4 regions of the Mesorhizobium sp. WSM4808 genome follow, and region 2 is predicted to be linked to each of the others. Evidence: riboswitches for the same ligand, from Rfam matches in the RefSeq annotation. Region 2 holds a riboswitch; each other region holds the start of a gene.

Region 1 (4,205 bases), on a different contig from region 2:
CTCTCGGATGCGCTGAAGGAAGCCGGCATCTTCCAGCCCTGCCTGCTGCTCGATCGCGACCGGCTGGACAGCAACATTGCCCTGGCGAAGGGGAGAGTGGATCCCGGCCTGGCCGTGCGGCTGGTCGACAAATCGCTCGCCTGCATGCCGCTGCTTGCGTATATTGCCAAGGCGCTTGGCAGTGAGCGCTTCATGACCTTCCACCCGCCGATCAGCGAGGCGGTGCTGAAGGCGTTCCCGGATGCCGATCTGCTCTACGGCAAGCCGATGCCGATCGGCGCGGCAAGGGCGGCGCTGGTGAAAGCCGATACCGACTGGTCGCGCGTCTGCTGGCTGATCGACAGCGAGGAGAGACTGGCGGAATATGGCGCCCTCGCTGGCGAACTCGGCATCGGCCTGCGCATCGCTTTCGAGATCGATGTCGGGCTGCATCGCGGCGGTTTTGCTGATCCCGCAGCCTTGTCGAAGGCGTTGAGCGCGTTGCCGGCCCGGCTGCATTGCGAAGGCGTCATGGCCTACGAGGCGCATGCGCCGCTCATCCCCGGCCTTTTCGGCGGACCGGCAAAGGCATTGACCAAGGCGTCGGCGCAGGCTGCGGCATTCGTCGCCTGTCTCGGCGCCGACCAGCGCCGCATCCTGAACATCGGCGGCAGCAAGACCGCGCTGCTTCATCATGGCGGCGCGGCCAATGAGGTCTCGATGGGCTCGGCCTTTGTGCTGCCCAGCGACTTCGATACGCCAGGCCTCGACGGCTTCCAGCCGGCGGCCTTCATCGCCACGCCGATCCTGAAAATGGTCGAGCCGATGCTGCCCGGCCCGCCGGCCGTCACCCGCCTGCTGCAGGCGCTCGGCCGGTTCCCGCGCAAGGGTTGCTACCTCTATGGCGGCAAGTGGATGGCCGAGCCGGTCTTCCCAGAAGGCATGAAGGCGAACGGGCTGCTCGGCCTGTCCTCCAACCAGCAATTCATGGGCTTGCCCGCCGACGCGACCGCAAAGCCCGGCGACTACGCGTTTCTAAGGCCGACGCAGAGCGAAGCCGTGCTGCAGCAGTTCGGGTCGATCGCGGTGTTTTCCGGCGGCCGGATCGCCGATCGCTGGCCGGCGCTGCCGATGGCCTGACCGACTACGCCTTCACCGGTATCCATATCTCCAGCCCGCCCTTGCCGCTGCGCGGGTCGAATTCAGGGCCGTAGCGTTCGAATTCCGGCGCGTCCGCGATCTCATGCCCGGAGGCCGGCAGCCATTTGTTCCAGATCGTGTTGACCGTCCGGCGGATGGTCGAGATGTGTTCGCGGTGGGCAAAGACCGCATATTTCTGCGCCGGCACCCGCACCCGGTAGAAGTCCCTGGGCAGGTCGGAGAAGTCAGACACTTCGACGCCGGCGATGTAGTCGAAATTGCCGGCATCGTCGCCGTTGACGCAGACGCCATAGGCGACGTCGCCGGTCTCGCCCGGAATGTTGCCGATATAGGGGCCGAAGCGCTGCCACTGCATCGGGATGGCGGCGCTGGTTTCGCAGCTGTAGCGTTCGCCGAGGCCGGCGATCAGGAACGGCCGGCTGGTCTCGAAACGCGGCGGTTCGAGATTGGTGAGGAGGGACTGGTCCATCAGGATCGGCTCCACGAGGTCGAGCTTGTCGAGTGTGCCCTGCGCGCGCACCAGTTCCGGCGTGGTGCCGAACTGATCGCGGAAGGCACGGGTGAACGCCTCATGCGAGTTGTAGCCGGCGTCGAGCGCGACGGCGAGGATGTCGGGCGCCCCGCCCGCCAGCTTGCGCGCCGCCTCGGTCAGCCGGCGTGAGCGCATGTAGCCCATCACCGACCGGCCGGTGGCGGCGCCGAAGGCGCGCGTCACATGAAAACGCGACACGCCGCTGCTTTGCGCGACATCATCAAGCGAGATCGCCTCCGGCAGATGGCTTTCGACGAACCACAGCGCTTTCTCGGTCGGGTCCATTTTCTCCTCGCATTGGCCAGATCATCCTGCCGTTTCCTGGCACGGCCAGTTTGATCGAAATTGCGCATCCCGTGCAATCTGCGCCGATGCCGGTCGCCATCCGGCCAACCGCCCCATGAGCTTTCGCTTGACAGCGACCGGCGTCATCTCTTAGGTATGTTATATTATTACATAAAGAGAGCATGCGATGCCTGTTTCCCTTAGCTGGCCCACCACTCCGTCCGAGAAATCCATTGCGAAGCGATCGGCGCAAATCTACGCTGAAGCGGTGATGGTCCCCGAGTCGAAAGGCGAGGGGTGAAAAGGGAACGCGGTGAGGCCTGCTCAGGTCGAGACCGTGGCTGCCCCCGCAACTGTAAGCGGCGAGCAAAATCCGTGAATGCCACTGGCCGGCAAGGCTGGGAAGGCTGGATGGCGCAACGACCCGTGAGCCAGGAGACCTGCCATCACTGAGTTGACCGGACGGGGTGTGCCGGGAGGAAACACGAATCCCGGTCTTGTCGGCCGGTTCGCCAGCTTCCTTCCGTCGCCAGTTTTGGAAAGTGACGGAAAGTTGGACGGCTCCATCCATCGCATCGTCGTATATACGCTTTGCCGTCCCGGCAAGCCGGCGGGCAGCAGCCGATGACCGTAGCGCTTCTCGAAGCCCGTGACCTCTGCGTCACGGCGAATGGGCGGGATCTGGTTCAGGCGGTCAGCTTCTCGGTGGCCGCCGGCGATCGCCTTGCCATCATCGGTCCCAACGGCGCCGGCAAGACGACGCTGCTGCGCATGCTGTCGGGCATGCTGCGTCCGAGCTCCGGCGAGGTGAAGCTCGGCGGGCGCCGCCTGGACAGGATTTCAGCCGCCGAACGGGCGCTGCACATTGCCGTGGTCGGCCAGACCGACCAGCCCGATCCGCGGCTGGCGGTGATCGACTATGTCGAGCTTGGCCGGGTTCCGCACGCCGGGCTGCGGCGCAGGAGCGAGGAGCGCGAGATCGTCGTCGATGCACTGCGCCGGACCGGCCTGCTGCCGCTATTTGGCCGCACCATCGGCTCGCTGTCGGGCGGCGAGCGCCAGCGCGCCCAACTTGCGCGCGCCATCGCCCAGCAGCCAAAAATCCTGTTCCTCGACGAGCCGACCAACCATCTCGACCCGCGTGCCCGCGGCGAACTGCTCGACCTCGTGGCAGGCTTCGAGATGACGGTGATCGCGGTGCTGCACGATCTGGCGCTGGTGGCACCGTTCGCCACCAGGGTGGCGGTGATGAACCATGCCCGTCTGCAAGCGCTCGCCGCACCGCGCGAAGCGCTGACCCAAAAGCTGATCCGCGAGATTTTCGGCATCGATGTGCTGCGTCTGCGCCATCCGACCGAAGACCGCGAACTGACGGTGTTCGATGTGCCGAACCGTGCCGCGCCGCCGACGTGATTGAAGCCATTTCGTAGTCGACCCAATCCCATCCACAAGGAGCAAACCCGTGAAACGCTTGGCCTTTTCGCTTGTCTTCTCGCTGCTGGCCTCGACAGCCCTGGCCTTCCCGGTCACGGTCGACAGCTGCGGCAAGCCGCTGACCTTCGATGCGCCGCCGAAGCGCGCCGTCATCCAGGATCTCAACATGGCCGAGATGGCTTTCGCGCTGAAACTGCAGCCGTCGATCGTCGGCCTGACCGGCATCACCGGATGGTACAAGGTGGGTCCCGAATTCAAGGCCGAGCAGGGTTCGATCCCGGAACTGGCGCCGAAATATCCGACGCTCGAAAACCTCGTCGCGGTCGAGCCGGATTTCTTCTTCGCCGGCTGGTATTATGGCATGAAGCCGGGCGGCGAGGTGACACCCGATACGCTTGCCCCGCACGGCATCAAGACGCTGGTGCTGACGGAAAGCTGCGTCCATCTCGACAAGAGCCGTCCAGCCGCCTCGATGGACCTGCTCTATGGCGACGTCGAAAAGCTGGGCAAGATCTTCGGCAAGGAGGCCGAGGCGGAGAAGCTTGTTGCCGGCTGGAAGACGCGGCTCGCCGACATCACCGCCAAGGTCGGCAACGGCAAGGCAACGCGAGTGTTTCTCTATGATTCCGGCGAGGACAAGCCCTTCACCGCAGGCAAGTTCGCCATCCCCAGCGCCATGATATCAGCCGCCGGCGGCGACAACATCATGGCCGACATGGACACCAGCTGGGGCAACACGGACTGGGAAACGGTGGCGTCGCGCAATCCGCAATTCCTCATCCTGCTCGATTACCAGGATGGCGGCGGCTACAAG
Region 2 (4,205 bases):
CCGCGCTGCAGGAGGAGGAGGTCGTTGTCTCCAGCCTCGACCCCGAGACCGCCTCGCGACTGATCATCGGAGCGAGCAGCCAGGCGGCGCAACGGATCGCCAATTCGAACGACCCCGAAGCGACGTCGAAGAAGGTGGTGACGGCGTTCAAGCAACTGCTCGAAGGCCTGCTCAGGAAGCCGGATCCGGAGTCGAATTGAAGTTCCCACCGGAGCTTTCGTGCCGGCATCTGTTCCCGATAGGAATTTTTTCTTGACTTCGTGCCCTCAGCTAAGGTACATATTCGTCCATGGTGCCGATTCGCGCCAGTGACCCGCCGCACAGGCGGGTTTTTCGTTTGATGCTCCGTCAGCCAACGCGCCGGCGAAAGGCTACGAAAGAAAACCGTCAGCCCGAATTCGTCGCCCTTCGTCAGGGGCCGGCAATTGACAATCGCCGGGTTGAGTCCATCCTCTTCCACCATCTCTGAGGCGGAGATTCGGGGCACATGTGGGATTTTGAGATCGGCCGGTCGGTGTCCATCATGATGCGGACCTGGCCGTTCATCGTCTTTCGCATGATCGTCTATTTCGGCATCACGCTGGCCTACATCATGGCGACCGGCACCGGTGCCTCGGTCGGCTATGGCGTCGGCCATATCTCCACCGATCCCGACGGGCCCATGTCCTTTGCCCTGTGGGGCGGCGTGGTCGGGTTTGGCATCGTCTCGATCGCGGTCTACTGGATCCGCGAATACATCCTCTATGTCGTCAAGGCCGGCCACATCGCCGTCATGGTTCATCTGATCGACGGCCGCGACATTCCCGGCGGTCAGGACCAGATCGCCTATGCCAGGGATATCGTGACCCAGCGTTTCGCCGAGGCCAACATCCTTTTCGTCGTCGACCAACTCGTCAAGGGCGCCATCCGCGCCATCACCGGACTGCTCGGCGGCATCGCCGCCTTCCTGCCGATACCGGGCCTGAGCGGCTTGGTCTCCTTCATCAACACGGTGATCCGCCTGTCGCTGACCTATGTCGACGAGATCATCCTCGGCTACAACATCCGCATCAATTCAGCCTCGCCCTTCGAGACGGCGCGCCAGGGCGTCGTGCTCTATGCCCAGAACGGCAAGGTCATGGTCAAGAACGCCGTCTGGCTGGCGGTCATCATGTGGGGCGTGTCGTTCATCATCTTTCTGATGATGCTGGCGCCTGCCGGCGCGATTCTGTTCCTGATGCCTGGCCAGCTCGCCGGCTGGGCTTTTGTGCTCGCCATCGTCTTCGCCTGGGCATTCAAGGCGGCGTTCATTGAACCCTTCGCCATCGCCTGCCTGATGCAGGTCTATTTCAAGACCATCGCGGGCCAGGTGCCGGATCCGGCCTGGGACGCCCGGCTGGCCGAGGCGTCGTCGAAGTTCAGGGAGCTCAAGGACAAGGCGCTCGCCTCCTTCGGCGGTTCGCGCTGGGCTACGGCCGGCGCCACACCCTGATCGGCCGGGCGGGTGATGTCTGGTGAGGCAGAAACGGTGTTGAGGCGCGCCACGGCGGATTTGAGCTGTGTCTCGCCTTGCCCGGAAAAGGTCTCGCTCATGATCAACTCCGGCAGCGGCAGCCGCCGTCCCCAGCCATGCGTTTCAAGGTCCGGTTTGGGAGCGAACTCGGAAACACGGCCGACGCAGAGATAGGCGATCGGCGTTACGTGGTCCGGAATGGCCAACAGCCGCTTTAGCGCCTGCGCTTCGATGATGCTGACCCAGCCTACACCGACGCCCTCGGCACGCGCGGCCAGCCAGAAATTCTGCACCGCGCAGACGGTGCTGTAGAGATCCATCTCCGGATTGTGCCAGCGTCCCAGCGGCGAACCCTTCGAGCGCTGCCTATCGCAGGTGATGCAGATGTTGAGCGCGCTTTCGCAGATGCCTTCCAGCTTGAGCTTGCGGTACAGCGCCTGTTTTTCCGCCTCGATCGCCGGCAGCTCCTGTTCGCGCGCGGCCAGGAACAGGTCGCGCACCTCCGCCCGTCGCTCGATGTCACGAATGACGATGAAATTCCATGGCTGCATGAAGCCGACCGATGGCGCGTGATGGGCAGCAAGCAGCAGCCGCGCCAGCACGTCGTCATCGATCGCGGTGGGCAGGAAATGGCTGCGCACGTCGCGCCGCGTGAACATGGCGCGATAGACCGCATCGCGCGCATCCTGGTCAAATCCATCGTCAATGGCAGCGGTCATGTGTTCCGGCATCGCTTGTCCCCTTGCGATTGCAGATTCAAAACTGTCAGAGCGTAGTTTGTGCGTCCAAGTAGACGCACGTCGCTCTGATGTCGTCCGCCTGACCATGCGGATGACAATGCCTGCCAGGCCGGTCTTCTGGCTTGGGATCAACCCGCGTCCGGTGCCTTCCCGTCATCGACAGTGGCATTTACCGGCGCGGTCCCCCTCACAGCGTTGGGCACGCCACGGAATTCAACCGTGTTCCCGATTCTCCCGCTTCCGGCGGGCACCAGGCAGTACCAGGGACCTTACGCCGAAGCGCCGGCGAGGCCAATGCCTGCGGCGACGCGAATGGACGCAGTCGATTTTCCCCAGCGATCAAGCAGCAATGCATGGCCATAGCGGCGCCGGGGCACTAGATAGGGAGCATGACCACCCGTCTCTACACCCATCCGATCTTCCTCGAGCATCTCACGCCGCCCGGACATCCCGAGCGGCCCGACCGCTTGCGTGCCATCGAGCGCGTGCTCGATGAGGAAGCCTTTGCCGGGCTCGATCGTATCCAGGCGCCGGAAGGCGACGAGGCCACCATCCTCTACGCGCATCCCGCCGATTTCGTCGCCCGCGTGCGCGCCGCCATTCCCGACGAGGGGATTGCCCGCATCGATGCCGACACCACTGCCAGTCCGAAGAGCTGGCAAGCGGCGATCACCGCGATCGGCGCCGCCAACGCCGCCGTCGATGACGTCTTTTCGGGCCGCGCCGACAACGTCTTCGTCGCCGCCCGGCCGCCCGGCCATCATGCCGAAAAGAGCACCGCCATGGGCTTCTGCCTGTTCAACACGGCGGCGATCGCGGCGCGCTATGCGCAGAAGAAACACGGTGTCGAGCGCGTTGCCATCGTCGACTGGGACGTGCATCACGGCAATGGCACGCAGGACATTTTCTGGGACGATCCGTCGGTGCTCTATTGCTCGACACACCAGATGCCGCTTTATCCCGGCACCGGAGCGAAGAACGAAACGGGCGCCGGCAACATCGTCAACGCGCCGCTGGCGCCGCAGACTGGCAGCGAGGTGTTTCGCGATGCCTTCCTGTCGCGCGTCCTGCCCGCGCTCGACAATTTCGCGCCCGACCTGATTATCATTTCGGCGGGGTTCGACGCGCACCACCGCGATCCGCTGGCCGAGATCAATCTGACCGAGGATGATTTCGACTGGGCGACCGGCCAGCTGATGCAGCGCGCGGCACGCCACAGCGGCAACCGGCTCGTCAGCCTGCTCGAGGGCGGCTACGATCTGCAGGGATTGGCATTTTCGGTCGCCGCCCATGTCGGGCGACTGATGAAAGGATGAATGATGGCCGATGAGACCAACGAAGACGTCAAGGCGATGAGCTTCGAGCAGGCACTCGATGCGCTGGAGAAGATCGTCGATGATCTGGAGCGTGGCGACGTGCCGCTCGACCAGTCGATCAGGATCTATGAACGTGGCGAGGCGCTGAAGGCGCATTGCGACCGGCTGCTGAAGGCCGCCGAGGACAAGGTCGAGAAGATCAGGCTGTCGCGCGACGGCAAGCCGGTCGGAACGGAGCCGCTCGACGCGGATTGAGGCCCGGTCCGAACATAGGCTCGCCTCACCGGTTTTTGGACATGATCATGATCGAGGATATAACTCGTCCCGATTGAAACAGCTCAAGGACAAGAGGAGATACGGAAGCGATGTGCAGAAACATCAAGACCCTGTTCAATTTTGATCCGCCGGCAACCAATGACGAGGTGCGCGACGCGGCCCTTCAGTTCGTCCGCAAGCTGAGCGGAACGACGCGACCCTCGAAGCAGAACCAGCACGCCTTCGACCATGCCGTCGAAGCCATCGCGGCCTCGGCGCGCGAACTGCTCGATTCCCTGGAAACCCATCAGCATCCGCGTAATCGCGAAGAGGTGGCGGCCAAGCTGCGGGCAAAGGCGGCGATCCGCTTTGCCTGATGCGGCCAGGCGGCCTTCGACCACC
Region 3 (4,205 bases), on a different contig from region 2:
GCTTCGCTTTTGCCGGATGCGCGTCGGTTTCCTCTTATTGGCGCTGGGATCGCCAAGTCAGATTTGACCCGGTGAATCTGCTTCGGGGAAAGCAATGTCCACCCATGTGCGCCATCCGATCTGGCTGCCGGCTCTCAAGGCCGCGGACGCGCGCACCTTCGCGTCGCTCTATGCGGTCGAATCCTTCGCCCGCGCCACGGTGTCGAGCGTCATCCCGATCCAGGCCTACGAGATCCTGCACAACGAGCAGATCGTGTCGATGCTCTACACCGTGGTGGCGATGCTCGGCCTGTCGGTGACATTGTTCATGCCGATGCTGATCCGCCGTTTTGCCCGGCGCTGGGTCTACACATCAGGCGCCTGCCTGCTGGCCGTCGGCTCGCTGTTCTTCGTTACCGACACGCTTGCCGGGCAACTGGCCGGCATGCTGTGCCGGGTGATGGGCGCCAGCGCGCTGTCGATCACGCTCAACCTCTACATCATGGACCACATCCGCAAGACCGACTTCATGCAGGCCGAATCGCTGCGCATGGCGTGGTCGATGCTGGCCTGGACTGGTGGGCCGACGCTCGGCATCTTCCTCTACACGCGCTTCGGCATCTATGCCGCGCACGGTACGGTCGCGGTGTTCGCGTTTGCCCTGCTGGCGCTGTTCTGGACCTACCGCCTCGGCGACAACCAGTCTATCCGTCCGGGCAAGACGCGCCCCGTCAATCCGCTCGCCAATATCGGCCGCTTCGTCGCGCAGCCCAGGCTCAGGCTGGCCTGGCTGATCGCTTTCGGGCGCTCCTGTTTCTGGACGACGTTCTTCGTCTATGGGCCGCTGTTCATGGTCATCACAGGCGAGGGCAAGCTGGCCGGCGGCCTGCTGGTTTCGGCCGGCAACGCGCTGTTGTTCATGGCGATTTTCTGGGGCAAGGCAGGAAAGCGCTTTGGTGGCCGCGGGACCATGACGTTTGCCTATTTCGCCATGTCGGCCGCGCTTTTGGCGGCGGGCTTCGTCGGCGAAACCGTGCCGCTGCTTACCGGCGCCTTCCTGCTCTGCGGTGCCTTCTTCACCATTGCGCTCGACGCCCTCGGCTCGACCGCCTTCATGCGCTCGGTGCGCTCCTATGAAAGATCTCAGATGGCAGCGGTCTACCGCACCTATCTCGACTTTTCCGAGTTGACGCCGCCGCTGGTCTATTCGGTGGCGCTGGCCGTCTTCGGCCTGGGCTCGGTGTTCGTCACGCTCGGTCTGCTGGCGGCGGTCTGCGGCTTTGTGACGTGGCGCTATCTGCCGAAATCACTTTGACCTTCATGGCGCATTCGCAATGGTCACCGGCGGAATTTGGTTTGCCGGAAGCAAGGATTCTGCCTATAGTCACCGGTGTCGCCGGTTCCATTTTGGAGCCAAGAGGGAATGCGGTGAGGGCGAATTTTGCCCAATGCCGTGGCTGCCCCCGCAACTGTGTGCGGTAGTCCTCTCCATATGCCACTGAAGATTTTCTTCGGGAAGGTGGGGAAGGACGCTGATCCGTGAGCCAGGAGACCTGCCGGCGACAGGAAACTGACTTCGATGCCCTCGGGTGGAGGGCGAAAGGACAAGACATGACTACCGCTTCCGTCTCCCTCGGCGCCTCCGTCTCCTCGCAGTCGCGCCTCATGCAGCTCGCGCTTGCCGCGTTGCTCGGCATTTTCGTGATGGGCTTTGTCGGCTTCTCGCATATCGATGCGGTCCACAATGCGGCTCACGACTATCGCCATTCGATGGCGTTTCCCTGCCACTGACGAGGGGCTGACATCATGAACCTGTTTCGCAACGTCGTGTTCATCGCGGCGATCGCAGGGCTCGTGGCCGGCGTCGTCCTCGCCTGCCTGCAGGCCTACGCCACCGTGCCGCTGATCCTGAAGGCGGAAGTCTACGAACAGGCGGGCGGCGGGCATCACCATGACCATGCCGCTCCGGCCGCAACGGATAGCAATGCCATGAGCACAACTGCACCGGCGGGAGATGCCATGAGCTCTGCTGCCCCGGCGGCGGAAGCCGCTCCGGCAGACGAAGGCTGGGCGCCGGCAGAGGGTTTCGAGCGTTTCGCCTTCAGCGTGCTTGCCAACATTGTCACCGGCATCGGCTTCGCCTTGATCCTGGTCGCGGTCTCCGAATTCGCCGGCGGCATCGGTGGCTGGCGCCAGGGCGTGTTCTGGGGCCTGGCCGGCTTCGCCGTGTTCACGCTGGCGCCTGGCCTCGGCCTGCCGCCGGAACTGCCGGCCATGCCGGCCGCCGATCTCACCCAGCGGCAGATCTGGTGGTGGGCAACGGTGGCGGCAACCGCCGCCGGTCTCGGCCTGATCGCGTTCCGCAAGTCGCTGCCGCTGGCGATCCTTGCCGTCCTGCTGATCGTCGCGCCGCATATTGTCGGTGCGCCGCAGCCCGGCAGTTACGAGACGGCGATTCCGGAAGGGCTGCATCACCAGTTCGTGGTGGCGGTGACCGTGACCAATCTGGTGTTCTGGCTGGTGCTCGGCGCGGTCGTCGGTGTGGTGCGTGGCCGCTTCACCGGCACCGCGACCAGCCTGCGCGACAGCTTTGCCTGATCGCAAGACACTGACCTTCCTCATCGGCGGTGGGGGGGGGGGGGGGGGGGGGCGGCGGCCCCCGGCGGGGGGGGGGGGGGGGGGGGGGGGGGGGGGGAGGGCGGGGGGGGGGGGCCGGGGGGGCGGGGGGGGGGGGGGGCGGCCCCCGCGGGGCGGCCCCCCCCCCCCCCCCCCCTCGCCCCCCTCCCCTCCCCCCCCCCCCCCCCCCCCCCCCCCCCCCCCGCCCCCCCCCCCCCCCCCCCCCCCCCCCCCACGCCGAAATTTTGGCGACCGCCTTGCCGCCTCCCTGGATCTATGTCGCCACGGCGCAAGCCTATGATGACGAGATGCATGAACGCATCGCGTTGCACCGATCGCGGCGCGGCGAAGGCTGGACGACCATCGACGCACCGCTCGATCTCGCCGGTACGCTTGCCGCCTTGCCGGAGGATCGGCCGGTGCTTGTCGACTGCCTGACGCTGTGGCTGACCAACCACATGCTGGCTGAACACGATTTCGAGCTGGAATGCCGGCGATTGGCGGAGGTGCTGTCGCGGCCGCGCGGGCCATGGTTCGTGGTATCCAATGAAGTCGGCCAAGGTATCGTGCCGGACAATGCACTGGCGCGCCGGTTTCGCGATGCCGCCGGCCGGCTCAACCAGCAGGTCGCCGCCGTCGCCGACATGGTGCTGCTGATGGTGGCGGGGCTGCCGCTCAAGGTGAAATGACATGACCGACATCGACGATAAGGACGAAGAACGCCACCGCGCCAAGATGGCCAAGCGCAAGGCGGTGCAGGATGCCGAGGTGGCGAGCAAGACGGTCGAGAAGGGATTGCTGATCGTCAACACCGGTCCCGGCAAGGGCAAGACCACGGCTGCCTTCGGCCTGGCGCTGCGGATGCTCGGCTACGGCAAGCGCGTCGGCGTCGTCCAGTTCATCAAGGGCAAGTGGCACACCGGCGAGAAGGACGCCTTCGCCGCCTTCGGCGACCGCGTCGTCTGGCACGCGATGGGCGAGGGGTTCACCTGGGAAACGCAGGACCTGAAGCGCGACATCACCGCCGCCGAAGCCGCCTGGGCCAAGGTGCTCGAACTGATGGCCGATCCGTCGATCAGCCTGCTGGTGCTCGACGAACTGAACATTGCGCTGCGCTACGATTATCTCGACCTGGACAAAGTGGTTGTGGCGTTGAAGGCGCGGCGTGAGGGCCTGCATGTCGTGGTCACCGGCCGCAACGCCAAGCCGGCGCTGGTTGAGGCCGCCGACCTCGTCACCGAAATGGGCGTGACCAAGCACCATTTTTCCGCAGGCGTGAAAGCGCAGCAGGGGATCGAGTTCTGAGCGTTTCTTACCCTCCAGGGTGAAGTAGATCACGCCACGATGACCATGACCGCGACCAACCCAAACAGCGCGATCAGCAGATAGTCGGCGACGCGATAGAGTTTCAGCGCTCGCCTTATGTCGACGCTGTCGGCCTCGCGCCGCCCACCTTCGCCCATGAAGACGTCGTCCACGAGCACGCCGCCGTAGCTGCGCGGCCCGGCGAGCGCCAGGCCGAGCGCACCGGCCATCGCCGCTTCCGGCCAGCCGGCATTGGGTGAGCGGTGTTTTTTCGCGTCGCGCCACACCGCATGCCAGGCATTTTT
Region 4 (4,205 bases), on a different contig from region 2:
CTGTTCGAGGGGACGGTCGACTATGTCGAGCAGCTCGGCGAGGTTCAGCTGGTCTATGTCGACATCGGTCGCGCCGACCTCCCGCTGGTGACCAAGCTGCCCGGCAATGTTGAGGTCAAGCGCGGTTCGACATTGCGGCTGAGCGCCAATGGCGAGGACCTGCATCTCTTCGACGCTGACGGACGGTCGTTTGCCCTTCATGAGGCTGAAGCGAAGGCGGCCTGAGGCAGAACCGCGTCTTGGACAAAAAAGAGCAGCGGGCCAGGCCCGCCGCTCTTTTTTTGAAGATCAGCTTCGACTGTTAACGGCCGAAGAGATTCCGGTCGCTGCCCTGAGGAGCGGACTTCTCTACGTCGCCCGACGAATTGAGCAGCTTCTCGACGAGGCCACCGCTGTTGCGGACCGAGTTCGTATGCGCGCTGTCAACCGAAGTAACCGCAGGCTGGTTGGCGCCGTTGGAGCCAAAGTTGTCGCTGCCGGCGAAGGCACTGCCGGTGATGGCCAGAACGGCGGCGGCAGCAATAAGGATCTTGTTCATTTTAGTCTCCTGAATTCTGGATTTCGCCAGACGGCAGACACAGCTGCCGTCGCTTGCGAAATTGGTTTTAGCGACCGAAGAGGTTACGGTCGCTGCCCTGAGCGGGTGTCTGGGCAGCCGGTTCCGAGGTCTTGGTGGAAGCCGTGTACGACTGGTCCACAGCGGCGGCAGGCTGGTTGGCGCCGTTCGAACCGTAGTTGTCGCTGCCCGCGAAAGCGCTGCCGGAGATGGCCAGAACGGCGGCGGCAGCAATGAGGATCTTGTTCATCTTAAATACTCCTGAATGTCTGAATTTCGAATGTCTGAATTTCGCCAGGGCAGCGGGCGAGCCCGCCGTCGACTGGGAATCGGCTGTTAGTTGTTGCCGAAGAGGTTGTGGTCAGCACCCTGGGCCGGCGCCTGAGCAGCCGGTTCCGACTTCTTGGTCGAAGCGGTGTACGAGCTGTCGACAGCAGTGGCTGCCGCGGCGTTCGAACCGTAGTGGTCGCTACCAGCGAAGGCGCTGCCGGAAATGGCCAGAAGGGCTGCGGCAGTGAGAATGATCTTTTTCATTTTTGTACTCCAGTATCGTCTTTTTCCGTCCGTCTAGCGGCGTGTCTTGGAAATGAAATCGCGTCGTTCGGACAGCCCCGATGTGGGAGGGCAACCCCGCCTTTTCCAATCACGAAGTTGTTCCGTGTGGACCATGAATCCACACCTTGAAATTGTGCCAGGGGAATCTAGAGAGGCATTTTTCCTCTCTATATCAGCATGTTAAGTTTAATCATCCGATGGATCACTGACTGTTTCAAAGGCCCGGCGTTCACACCGTCCTGCACGCACCGTCAACAGAAACGAACCGTTCGGTTCGATTTTAGGTCAAGCTAATAGTCACTTTTCGAAACCGTTAACCTTTTTTGACCCCCGCCAAGGGTCGGATTCGGGAAGATCGCAGCCGGCAAATGGCCGCCCGGGAGGCGGGATTTCGGCCCCAGACGATCTGCGGTGACGTTTCGCATGCCGTGTCGCGCCGCATGGATACGATGTCGTTTTCATGCCGACGGCGCGCCCCCGATCGTGGTTAGATCATACCATCTCAGGTGCCGCTTCGTGACGACGAGACGGAGAATTGGGAAGCCGGTCAGAATCCGGCGCTGCCCCCGCAACGGTGGTGGAGTTCAAGTCGCAACGGGAGACCACTGGGCAACTGCCTGGGAAGGTGTCGCGATGGTCCGCAAGGACAACTCCAGAGCCCGGAAACCAGCCCGAGATTTTTAGACTCGACTGATCGCGGTGGGCGGTCAAGAGGTGGATAGCGCATGTCCGGCACCTAGCCGGCCTGCGTTTCAATCCTTCCTCCATCACCACCAGTTCAGTCCTTAGAAACGAGGACAGGACATGGATATCCGCAACGACATGCTGAGGCTCCTGAAGGGGCGCCGGCAAGGCTTTTCACTGGAGCAGCCCTTCTACACCGATCCAGACTACTTCAAGCTCGACATGGAGCTGATCTGGTATCGCGACTGGCTGTTCATCGGCCATGATTGCGAACTGCCGAAGCCGGGCAGCTACATCACCGTGCAGATCGGCGACTATCCGGTCGTCCTTGTCCGCGATCAGCAAGGCAAGATCAACGCCTTCCACAATTCCTGCCGCCATCGCGGCAGCCGCGTGTGCAACACGGAGAAGGGTACGGCGGCAAAGCTCGTCTGCCCCTATCATCAGTGGACCTATGAGTTGGACGGCCGCCTGCTGTTTGCCCGCCAGATGGCCGACGGTTTCGACAAGAGTGATTTCGGCCTGAAGCCGGTCGCCTGCGAGAGCGTCGGCGGCTACATCTTCATCTGCCTGGCCAAGGAGCCGGCGGATTTCACGCCGATGCGGGCGATGATCGAACCCTATCTTTTGCCGCACCGCTTGCGTGAGGCAAAGATCGCCTTTGAGAGCACGATCATCGAGAAGGGCAACTGGAAGCTGGTCTGGGAAAACAACCGCGAGTGCTACCACTGCGTCGCCAATCACCCTGAGCTGTGCAAGACCTTCCCCGAGGCGCCGACCGTGACCGGCGTCAACGGCGCCGACAGCGACCCCGAGATGGTCGCGCACTGGGCCAAATGCGAGGCCGCTGGCTTGCCGAGCAAATTCCGCATCGATCCGGCAGGGCAGTACCGCGCCACCCGCGCGCCGCTGCTGCGCGATGCCGTCAGCTACACCATGACGGGAAAACGGGCGGTGAAGAAGAACCTGTCCGACAGCGTTTCAACCGACCGCATCGGCTCCTTGCTGCTTTATCATTATCCGACAACCTGGAACCATATCCTCGGCGACCACGCCGTCACCTTCCGCGTGCTGCCGATCAGTGCCACGGAAACCGCGGTGACGACGAAATGGCTCGTCCACAAGGATGCGGTCGAAGGCATCGACTACGACCTCGCTGAGCTCACCCATGTCTGGACCGAGACCAACGACCAGGACCGCCGCATTGTCGAGGAAAACGCCTTCGGCATCCTGTCGCCGGCCTACGAACCAGGCCCCTATTCGGAGCTGCATGAGGGCGGCGTGATCCAGTTCGTCGAGTGGTACGCGTCGTTCATCGGGCCGCGCCTTGCCGAAGGCGGCCGGCCGGCCCTGCGCAGCGTCGCCTAGCTCAGGGGACAAGAGGATGAATGCGATGACGGACCTTGGCCTCTATCGCCATCTCGACCAGATGACGCCCTGGAACGACCGGCTGCAGGTGCTGGAAGTGATCGGCGTCAGCGACGAAGCGCCGGACGTGAAGACCTTCACCTTCCGCTCCGACAACCAGACCTGGTTCCGCTACAAGCCGGGCCAGTTCGTGACGCTGGAACTGCCGACATCGGAGGGGCCGCTGATGCGCACCTACACGCTGTCGTCCTCGCCGTCGCGGCCGTTCTCGATCGCGGTGACGGTCAAGGCGCAGGCAGGCAGCACCGGCACGCGCTGGATGTTCGACCATCTGACGCCGGGCTCGCACGTCAAGGCCTATGGGCCGACCGGTGATTTTTCGCTGCACAGCCACCCGGCGGCCAAATATCTGTTCATTTCGGCGGGCTCCGGCGTGACGCCGATGATGTCGATGCTGCGTTGGTTGAACGACTGTGCGCCATGGACAGATGTCGGCTTCGTCAACTGTGCGCGCCGCCCGGAAGAGATCATTTTCCGCAAGGAACTCGAGCTGCTCGGCAGCCGCATGCCCGGCCTGTCGCTCGGCTTCATGATCGAGGAGCGGTCGAGCCGCGAGGGCTGGTTCGGCCATATGGGCCGCATCGACGCGATCCGGCTGCCATTGCTGGCGCCCGATTTCCGCGAGCGCGAGATTTTCTGCTGCGGCCCCGATCCCTTCATGCGCGCCGTGCGCGGCATGCTGGACGCCGCCGGCTTCGACATGGCGAAATACCATCAGGAAAGCTTTGCTGCGCCTGCCGTGGAGGAGATCCCGGCGCCGTTCTCGCCGCCGGCGGAGGACGGCGCTGCTGCTGCCGTCGAGGCCGTGACACCGATCCGGTTTTCGCTTTCCGATGTCGATGCCGAATGCGTCGCCGGCCAGACCGTGCTGCAGACGGCACGCGCCTCTGGGGTGCGGATTCCCGCCGCCTGCGAGTTCGGCCTGTGCGGCACCTGCAAGGTGAGGAAGGTCGCGGGCGATGTCGAGATGAGTCACAATGGC

Evidence for each region. Region 2 has a riboswitch for cobalamin ahead of bluB (5,6-dimethylbenzimidazole synthase). Riboswitches for the same ligand answer to the same signal wherever they lie in the genome.
Region 1: linked by a shared signal. The riboswitch ahead of AC0L2U_RS33025 (ABC transporter ATP-binding protein) and the one ahead of bluB (5,6-dimethylbenzimidazole synthase) in region 2 are both predicted to bind cobalamin.
Region 3: linked by a shared signal. The riboswitch ahead of AC0L2U_RS01475 (CbtB domain-containing protein) and the one ahead of bluB (5,6-dimethylbenzimidazole synthase) in region 2 are both predicted to bind cobalamin.
Region 4: linked by a shared signal. The riboswitch ahead of AC0L2U_RS25015 (aromatic ring-hydroxylating oxygenase subunit alpha) and the one ahead of bluB (5,6-dimethylbenzimidazole synthase) in region 2 are both predicted to bind cobalamin.

Annotation. Positions count from the first base shown of each region.
Region 1 covers NZ_JBVVQX010000037.1:5,262-9,466, forward strand. Annotated here, with positions in the region: gene AC0L2U_RS33015 (alanine racemase) at 1-1,119, shown strand, start outside; gene AC0L2U_RS33020 (AraC family transcriptional regulator) at 1,124-1,957, opposite strand; cobalamin riboswitch at 2,213-2,419, shown strand; gene AC0L2U_RS33025 (ABC transporter ATP-binding protein) at 2,582-3,370, shown strand; gene AC0L2U_RS33030 (ABC transporter substrate-binding protein) at 3,420-4,205, shown strand, end outside.
Region 2 covers NZ_JBVVQX010000002.1:466,998-471,202, reverse strand. Annotated here, with positions in the region: gene AC0L2U_RS04975 (TetR/AcrR family transcriptional regulator) at 1-200, shown strand, start outside; gene AC0L2U_RS04970 (hypothetical protein) at 488-1,471, shown strand; partial or broken gene bluB (5,6-dimethylbenzimidazole synthase) at 1,594-2,211, opposite strand; cobalamin riboswitch at 2,323-2,502, opposite strand; gene AC0L2U_RS04960 (histone deacetylase family protein) at 2,622-3,548, shown strand; gene AC0L2U_RS04955 (exodeoxyribonuclease VII small subunit) at 3,552-3,803, shown strand; gene AC0L2U_RS04950 (DUF2277 domain-containing protein) at 3,914-4,180, shown strand.
Region 3 covers NZ_JBVVQX010000001.1:316,778-320,982, forward strand. Annotated here, with positions in the region: gene AC0L2U_RS01470 (MFS transporter) at 95-1,294, shown strand; cobalamin riboswitch at 1,360-1,554, shown strand; gene AC0L2U_RS01475 (CbtB domain-containing protein) at 1,591-1,770, shown strand; gene AC0L2U_RS01480 (CbtA family protein) at 1,786-2,577, shown strand; gene cobU (bifunctional adenosylcobinamide kinase/adenosylcobinamide-phosphate guanylyltransferase) at 2,838-3,284, shown strand; gene cobO (cob(I)yrinic acid a,c-diamide adenosyltransferase) at 3,286-3,900, shown strand; gene cbiB (adenosylcobinamide-phosphate synthase CbiB) at 3,930-4,205, opposite strand, start outside.
Region 4 covers NZ_JBVVQX010000015.1:90,751-94,955, reverse strand. Annotated here, with positions in the region: gene AC0L2U_RS25035 (ABC transporter ATP-binding protein) at 1-225, shown strand, start outside; gene AC0L2U_RS25030 (DUF680 domain-containing protein) at 302-538, opposite strand; gene AC0L2U_RS25025 (DUF680 domain-containing protein) at 606-806, opposite strand; gene AC0L2U_RS25020 (DUF680 domain-containing protein) at 893-1,090, opposite strand; cobalamin riboswitch at 1,599-1,800, shown strand; gene AC0L2U_RS25015 (aromatic ring-hydroxylating oxygenase subunit alpha) at 1,916-3,163, shown strand; gene AC0L2U_RS25010 (FAD-binding oxidoreductase) at 3,189-4,205, shown strand, end outside.